DNA from 2 places in the Bradyrhizobium sp. WBAH42 genome. Region 1 is predicted to be linked to the other one. Evidence: predicted binding sites of a transcription regulator. Region 1 holds the regulator's gene; the other holds the start of a gene.
What was found. The regulator PhoB, encoded in region 1, activates phosphate uptake and scavenging genes when phosphate is short. The targets are predictions, from matches to a motif close to TGTCATNNANCTGTCAT.
Positions count from the first base shown of each region.

Region 2: the regulator PhoB is predicted to act here: its motif matches at 2,719-2,735, upstream of phnC (phosphonate ABC transporter ATP-binding protein).

Region 1 covers NZ_CP036533.1:1,506,822-1,511,222, forward strand. Annotated here, with positions in the region: gene pstA (phosphate ABC transporter permease PstA) at 1-259, shown strand, start outside; gene pstB (phosphate ABC transporter ATP-binding protein PstB) at 256-1,077, shown strand; gene phoU (phosphate signaling complex protein PhoU) at 1,089-1,805, shown strand; gene phoB (phosphate regulon transcriptional regulator PhoB) at 1,820-2,527, shown strand; gene DCG74_RS07030 (GcrA family cell cycle regulator) at 2,799-3,311, opposite strand; gene DCG74_RS07035 (aspartate aminotransferase family protein) at 3,772-4,401, shown strand, end outside.
Region 2 covers NZ_CP036533.1:2,097,404-2,101,804, reverse strand. Annotated here, with positions in the region: gene phnE (phosphonate ABC transporter, permease protein PhnE) at 1-729, opposite strand, end outside; gene phnD (phosphonate ABC transporter substrate-binding protein) at 807-1,742, opposite strand; gene phnC (phosphonate ABC transporter ATP-binding protein) at 1,809-2,618, opposite strand; gene DCG74_RS09810 (chloramphenicol acetyltransferase) at 2,793-3,464, shown strand; gene DCG74_RS09805 (alpha-D-ribose 1-methylphosphonate 5-triphosphate diphosphatase) at 3,461-4,401, shown strand, end outside.

The DNA.
Region 1 (4,401 bases):
CACCGGCGTGCTGCTGGCGACCGCCCGCGTCGCGGGCGAGACCGCACCGCTGTTGTTCACGGCGCTGTCGAACCAGTTCTTCAGCCTCGGCCTGAACAAGACGATGGCGAACCTACCTGTCACCATCAACAACTTCGTGCAGAGCCCCTACGAATATTGGAAGCAACTCGCCTGGAGCGGCGCGCTGCTCATCACCCTGACCGTGCTTGCCCTGAACATTGGCGCGCGCATCCTTGGCGCCGAGAGGACTGCAAAATGAGTGAAATGTCTGTTTCCGTCAGCGCGCCGACCGTTCATCCCGGCTCGCAGCCGCTGCCCGAGGCGCCCGCCAAGGTCACCGCGCGCAACCTGAATTTCTACTACGGTGAGCACCACGCGCTGAAGAACATCAATCTGACGCTCGGCACCAACCGCGTCACGGCGTTCATCGGCCCGTCGGGCTGCGGCAAGTCGACCCTGCTGCGCATCTTCAACCGGATGTACGACCTCTATCCGGGCCAGCGCGCCACCGGCCAGCTGCTGCTCGACCAGACCAACATCCTCGACGCCAAGCTGGACCTCAACCTGTTGCGGGCCCGGGTCGGCATGGTGTTCCAGAAGCCGACGCCGTTCCCGATGACGATCTACGAGAACATCGCCTTCGGCATTCGTCTGTACGAGAAGATCTCGAAGTCGGAGATGGACGACCGCGTTGAGAAGGCTCTGCGCGGCGGCGCGCTGTGGAACGAGGTCAAGGACAAGCTCAATGCCTCCGGCCTGTCGCTCTCCGGCGGCCAGCAGCAGCGCCTCTGCATCGCCCGCACCGTCGCGGTGCGGCCCGAGGTGATCCTGTTCGACGAGCCCTGCTCGGCGCTCGACCCGATCTCGACCGCCAAGGTCGAGGAACTGATCCAGGAATTGTCCGAGAACTACACGATCGCGATCGTCACCCACAACATGCAGCAGGCGGCGCGCGTCTCCGACAAGACCGCCTTCATGTATCTCGGCGAGCTGATCGAGTTCGACGACACCAGCAAGATCTTCACGTCGCCGAGCGATCGGCGCACGCAGGATTACATCACCGGCCGGTTCGGCTGAGGAGACGGAATATGGGTTCTGAACATACCGTAAAGGCCTTTGACAGCGACCTTCAGGAGCTCACTCGCCTGGTCGCCGAGATGGGCGGCATCGCCGAGCGCATGATCGTCGATTCCGTCGACGCGCTGATCCGCCGCGACGTGGCACTCGGCCAGCGCGTCGTCACCACCGACGCCGATCTCGACGCGCTGCAGAAGCGCATCGAGGAGCGCGCCGTGCTCACCATCGCCCGCCGCCAGCCGATGGCCGTCGACCTGCGCGAGATCGTCGGCGCCATGCGCGTTGCGACCGATCTCGAGCGCATCGGCGATCTTGCCAAGAACATGGGCAAGCGCGTCGCGGCGCTGGAGACGGATTTCCATCCGCTCAAGCTGTTCCGCGGCCTGGAGCACATGACCGACCTCGTGCAGCAGCAGGTCAAGAGCGTGCTCGACGCCTATGCCGCGCACGATCTGCCGGCGGCGATGGCGGTGTGGAAGGGCGACGAGGAGGTCGACGCCATCTGCACCTCGCTGTTCCGCGAGCTCCTCACCTACATGATGGAGGATCCGCGCAATATCTCGTTCTGCATCCACCTGATGTTCTGTGCCAAGAACATCGAGCGGATCGGCGACCATGCCACCAACATCGCCGAGACCGTGTTCTACATGATCGAGGGCCAGGCGATCACCGACAAGCGGCCGAAGGGCGACATGACGACCTTCGCCACGACGGTGCCGAATACCTAAGGAGCGACGACAACATGGGCGCACGCATTATGGTGGTAGAGGACGAGGAAGCTCTCACCGAGCTTCTCCGCTACAACCTCGAAGGCGACGGCTATGACGTCGAGACGGTGATGCGCGGCGACGACGCCGACACCCGCCTCAAGGAGCACATTCCCGATCTGATCGTGCTCGACTGGATGCTGCCGGGCCTGTCGGGCATCGAGCTGTGCCGGCGGCTTCGGACCCGTCCCGAGACCAAGCAGCTGCCGATCATCATGCTCACCGCGCGCGGCGAGGAGAGCGAGCGGGTACGGGGCCTCGCAACCGGCGCCGACGATTACATCGTCAAGCCGTTCTCGGTGCCGGAGCTGCTCGCGCGCGTGAAGGGTCTGCTCAGGCGCGCCAGCCCCGAGCGGCTCGCCACCGTGCTCGCCTATGGCGACATCGAGCTCGACCGCGACAAGCGCCGCGTGGCGCGCTCGGGTCGGCCGATCGATCTCGGCCCGACCGAATATCGCCTGCTGGAGTTCTTCCTGGAGCATCCCGGCCGCGTGTTCTCGCGCGAGCAGCTGCTCGATAGCGTCTGGGGCCGCGACATCTATATCGATGAGCGTACCGTCGACGTCCATATCGGCCGCCTGCGCAAGCTGCTCAATCTCGGCCGCGAGCAGGACCCGATCCGCACCGTCCGCGGCGCCGGCTACGCGCTGGATGATCGCTTCGCGAAGGCCGAGCAGACGTAAGATCTGCGAGCTGTTGGTGTGGTGAGCTGCGGCTACACCCTCAACCGTCATCCCGGGGCGCGCGCAGCGCGAGCCCGGGATCTCAGCGCGAGCGCTTGCGCTCGTCGCGATCAACCACGGGACGTGGTTTGACGATGACTCGGCGTGACCATCTCGCGCAACGATCGCGCCCTGTGGTTATGGATCCCCGCCTTCGCGGGGATGACACTGAGTAGGTGGCGCCGTCATCGTGTGACGGCTGTAATCTCGGCGATCAACTAATTCCGCAAGCTCAGCGCGTGCTCGGCTTCGCCGGTGCGCGACGGCGGTCCGCTGCGGGCTGATAGGCCACGCGCGAATGCTGGGCGCAGTAGGGCAGGCCCGAGAGCGCCTTGCCGCCGCAGAAGAAGAAATCCGGGCTCGATGGATCGCCGACCGGCCAGTGGCACGTCGCCTCGTTCAATTCCAGCAGCGACAGGCGCTGGCTCATCGGCACCACGTTGTCGTAGGTGACCGGCTCGGCTTCCACCTCGACCTCGAAGGCCTGCGCCAGCGCGGTGTTGCCGCGCGCAACGGGTCGCGTCACGCGCATCATGTGCTGCGCGGGCCGTGCCTTGCGCGGCCGCGGCGCTGCCGATGAAGGGCTCTTGGCGCGGCCGGACAGGCCGAGCCGGTGCACCTTGCCGATCACGGCATTGCGGGTCACATTGCCGAGCTCCGCCGCGATCTGGCTGGCCGAAAGTCCGGCCTCCCAGAGCTTCTTCAGCTGCTCGACGCGATCATCGGACCAGGTCAAAACCGTCATTGCACCCTTTCCCTCGCAGCGCGCCTGCCATCCTGGAGCCTTCGCCGCGATTGCCTAAAGCCTTGAAAAACCCGTGCCGCCAGAATCCCTTAAGGCTCGCCGGGCGCGCTCAAGACGCCCGAACGTTTACGCCGGTACATGAGGACTTTTGGGATCAGAACTGCTGCACGAGATGTCGTATCTGACAGTCCAAACGCTACAATATGGCGTGACTCCCGCGCAAGAGTCCGCCGACTCGCTTCCACATGTTCCGTGGTGAAAAACCCGCAAAATCGGCACCGCAAGACTACGGATTCAGCGTTTCGCGAGGCTTTCCGGGCGGCATTGACACCCGTCTTTCCAGGCATAAGATAGTGCCACGTGCCGCCCTTAAAAGGCGGCACGTTTCGTTTTCCGGGGCCGGTCAATGGTGCGTTGCGCAATGCGTGCCTCACACCGTCCGCAACATTCAAGTGACGTCATGACTAACAGCGCCGCGCCGCATTTGCTCCCCGTTTTCGCCAGGGCCGACCTCGGTTTCGAGCGCGGCGAAGGCTGCTGGCTGATCGCGGCCAATGGCGATCGCTATCTCGATTTCACCTCGGGCGTGGCGGTGAATGCGCTCGGCCACGTTCATCCCGCGCTGGTCAAGGCGTTGCAGGAGCAGGCGACGAAGCTCTGGCACATGTCGAACCTGTTCCAGAGCCCCGATGGCGAGAAGCTCGCAAGCCGCCTCTGCAATGAGAGCTTCGCGGACTTCGTGTTCTTCTGCAATTCCGGCGCCGAGGCGCTGGAAGGTGTGGTCAAGCTCGTCCGCCATCATCACTTCTCCAAGGGCCATCCGGAGCGTTATCGCATCATCACCTTCGAAGGCGCCTTCCATGGCCGCACGCTGGCGACGCTCGCCGCCACCGGGTCTGCGAAATATCTCGAGGGCTTCGGTCCGCCGATGGACGGCTTCGATCAGGTGCCGCACGGCGACCTCGACGCCGTGAAGAAGGCGATCGGCCCGCACACCGCCGGCATTCTCATCGAGCCGATCCAGGGCGAGGGTGGCGTTCGTGCTGCACCTCCGGCCTTCCTGAAGGCGCTGCGCGAGCTCTGCAACGAG
Region 2 (4,401 bases), 590 kb from region 1:
GGCGCCGACGAAGCCCATGACGGAGGCTTCGCGGACATTGATCTCGAAGCGCAGTAGCGCGTAGCTGGCGTAGCCGGCGGTGACCTGCGGCACGATGGCGAAGCGCATGCAGGAGAGCCAGCTCGCCCCGGTCGAGCGGATGCCCTCGACCGGCTTCATGTCGGCATTCTCGACGATCTCCGAGAACAGTTTTCCGAGCGCGCCGGTGGAGTGGATCGCAATCGCCAGCACGCCCGCCATCGGCCCGAGCCCGAAGGCGATGACGAAGACCAGCGCGAAGACGATGCCGGGAACGGTGCGGGCGAATTCGAGCAGGCGCCGCACGGTAAAGCGCAGCCAGGGCGCGGGCGAGGTGTTCTCGGCCGCGAAGAAATTGAGGGCGAAGGCGAAGGTCGCGCCGATCAGCGTGCCGACATAGGAGATCAGCAGCGTCTCACCCAGCATCTTCAGCCATTTGCGCCAGCCCCAGAACCACTCGCCGACATCGGTCCAGACCCGCTGGCCGCTGTCGAGCGTGAGGATGCGGTCGAAATAGCTGACGAAGTTGCCGAAATAGGTGAACAGCGTGCGCAAATTCACTTCGGCGCCGATCGCGGCGAGAGCCAGCGCGGCGGCAAACACGCCCGCTCCCAACAGGAGACGAAGCCGCCTGCGTGAAACCGCCTGGCGATAGGCAGCGTTGAGCGCGGCGAGCTGCTGCTCGGGGAGGATGGAAACCGCTGTCGTCATGGGGTCGAAACAGGTCCCGTCAAAGAAAGAGCCGGGTCTTTGGGACCCGGCTCAGTCAGGTGCATCGTCCCGAAGACTCAGGACGCCTTCTTCTTACGCAGTGCGTCGACGAACTTGATCAGCTCGATCGTGCCATCCCAGTCCTTGGTGGTGGCGGGATGAAAGCCCTTCTTCTGGCCGTCGGAGAGACGGTCGAACGCGGCCTTGTCCTTGGCCGGCGCGTCGAAGAACGCCTTGGCAATGGCGGTCTTGGCGTCTTCCGGCAGGTCGGAATTGTAGGCATAGGGGCCGTTGATGATCGGCGCCGATTTGTGGATGATGCGGAAATCGTCCTTCTTCATCGCCGAGCCGTCGGCGTTCTTCAGCATCCCCTTGGTCAGCATCTGCGCCAGCGTGGAATCGTCGTCGCTGGTCCACTGGTTGGCAGCGACTTCGACCGTGCCCTGCGCCAGCGCCAGCATCGCGTTCTCGTGGCTGCCGGTGAAGACGACCTTGCCGAAATAGGCGTCGGCATCGTGGATGCCCATCTTGTCGAGCTCGAAGCGCGGCACGTTGTTGCCGGAGGTCGAGTTCGGGTCGACGAGGCCGAGGTTCTTGCCCTTCAGGTCGTCGATCTTCTTGTAGGCGCTGCTTGCCTTGACGAAGAACACCGAATAGTAGCCGGTCGAGCCGTCGGCGTTGATGTCGTTGGCGAAGGCCTCGGACTTGACGCCGGTCAGGCGGGCACGCGCGAACGCGGCCGAGCCGTAGCTGGCGATGTGGATATTGCCGGCGCGCTGGCCTTCGATCACCGCGGCATAGTCGTTGGCGATGCGCAGCGTGACCTTTACGCCGAGTTCTTTCGATAGATAAGTCATGAACGGTGCCCAGCGCTCGGTGACGCCCGACGCGTTCTCGGCCGGGACGACGGCGAAGGTCAGCTCGGGATACTTGGCCTTCCAGTCGTCGGCCGAGGCGGAGGCGGTGAAAGCGAGCGCAGCGGCGCCGGCCAGGATTAATCTGCGAGTGATCATGATACCCTCTTCATCGGTTGGGGGTCGGTTGACGCAAACTGGCAATTGAACAGGTGCGATGCGGCTTTAGGCGGCTGCGGCGGTTCCGAGCGCCGGCACGCCCTCGGGCGCCGGGACAGGCAGGCCACCCACGACGTCGGCAGCTTCGAGATCGTAGAGCTCGCGCGCGACGTGATCGGTCAGCGCGGCCGGCGCGCCGTCGAATACCACGCGCCCGGCGGCCATGCCGATCAGGCGGTCGCAGTAGGTGCGGGCCAAATCGAGCGAATGCAGGTTGCAGAGCACCGTGATACCGAAATGCTTGTTGATGCGCAAAAGCGCATCCATCACGATCTTGGTGTTGCGCGGATCGAGCGAGGCGATCGGCTCGTCGGCGAGGATGATGTCGGGCTGCTGCACCAGCGCGCGAGCGATCGCGACGCGCTGCTGCTGGCCGCCGGAGAGCTGGTCGGCCCGCTGGGCAGCGAGCGAAGCGATGTCGAACTGCTCGAGGGCCGACATCGCCAGCGCCTTGTCCTGCTCGGGCCAGGCCTGCGACAGCGAGCGCCAGGCGGGCATCGTGGCGAGACGGCCCATCAGGACATTGGTGAGCACGTCGAGCCGACCGACCAGGTTGAACTGCTGGAAGATCATCGCCGAGCGGGCGCGCCACTGCCGCAGCTCCTTGCCGCGCAGCAAGGTGACGTCGACGCCGTCGAACAGGATGCGTCCCCCGGTCGGCGTCACGAGGCGATTGATGGTCCGCAGCAATGTCGACTTGCCGGCGCCGGATCGCCCGATCACACCGACGAAGCCGCCGGGGGAAACTTGAAACGAAGCGTCGTCCACCGCGGCTTTCGCGCCGAAGCGACACGTCAGGCCTTCAACCACCAGCATACAGGGGCTCCAGAGTAGCTGGAGCCAACCGCTAACGCCCGTGCTTAACACTTGTGTGACACACGCGCTGCGATGCGGCGATCCTACGCACGTCATCCCCTGTCATCTCGTTGTCATGACATCGTCATCCAGCCGCTCGAAGAAAAACGCCCGCCCTCGCACTTCGGATGCAACATGGCCGCCAAAGCTCTTTCGGTTCAGCCGACCGTCGATCCCTCGGCCAAGCTGCACGAGACCAGGCTCGGCGCCTATACCGAGGTCGGCGCCCGCACCATCCTGCATGAAGTGGCGATGGGCGATTACTCCTATGTCGTGAACGACGCGCAGATCACCTACACCACCATCGGAAAATTCTGTTCGATCGCGGCGATGACCCGGATCAATCCCGGCAACCATCCGATGCATCGCGCCACGCAGGCGCACTTCACCTACCGCTCCAGCGCCTATTTCGAGGGTGCGAGCGACGATTTCGAGTTCTTCGACTGGCGGCGCCAGCATCACGTTCATATCGGCCATGACGTCTGGATCGGCCATGGCGCGATCGTGCTGCCGGGCCGCAACATCGGCACCGGCGCGGTGATCGCCGCCGGCGCGATCGTCACCAAGGACGTGCCGGCCTACACCATCGTCGCCGGCAACCCAGCCCGTATCGTACGGCGGCGGTTCTCGGAGGAGATCGCCGGACGCCTTGCAAAGCTTGCCTGGTGGGACTGGGATCACGACAAATTGCGCGCGACGCTGCCCGATTTCCGCAAGCTCGGGATTGAAGATTTCCTCTCGACATACGAAGCACGGGCAAGCTCACTCGCCAATTCCCCTGCCAGCAAACGAAGCGCGGTCGCGTGACAGACATATTCATCGAAGGCGGCCGGGCCTTGATCGGCGCCGAGCTCGCCGAAACCTCTCTTCTCGTCTCCGGAACGGACATTGCAGCGATCGATGCCTCTCGCGGCCGGGCGCGGCTGACGCTCGACGCGCGTGACCTGCTGGTGCTGCCCGGCATCGTCGATCTGCATGGCGATGCCTTCGAGCGGCAGATGATGCCGCGCGCCGGCGTCGACTTTCCGATCGACGTTGCGCTCGCCGACAGCGACCGCCAGGCGATCAGCAATGGCATCACCACCGTGTTTCACGCCACGACCTGCTCCTGGGAGCCGGGCCTGCGCAGCGCCGACAATGCGCGCGGCCTGATGGAGGCGATCGAGCGGCAGCGCCCGCAATTCGCCGCCGACACCCGCTTCCACCTGCGGCACGAGACCTACAATCTCGATGCCGAGGCCGAGATCGCACAATGGCTCAGCGAGGGCCGCGTCGACCTGTTCGCTTTCAATGATCACATGGACGGCACGGTCGCCGACATGGCCAAGCCGCGCAAGCGCAACCGCATGGTGGAGCGCACCGGGCTGTCGAGCGAGGATTTTGACAAGCTGGTCGAGCGTGTGGTCTCGCGCGCCGCCGAGGTGCCGGCTTCGGTATCACGGCTGGCCGCTTTTGCCCGCGCAGCCGAGGTGCGGATGCTCTCGCATGACGACGCGAGCCCAACGATGCGCCGGGACTTTCGCGAGCTCGGCGCCTTGATCGCGGAATTTCCGATCAACGAGGAAACGGCGCGGGCTGCGGCCAGCCACGGCGATGCCATCGTCTATGGCGCGCCGAACGTCGTGCGGGGCGGCAGCCACACCGGCTGGACCAGGGCCTCCGACATGATCGCCAAAGGGCTCTGCTCGGTGCTGGCGTCGGACTATTACTATCCCGCGCAGCTGCTCGCCGCGTTCCGCCTGGC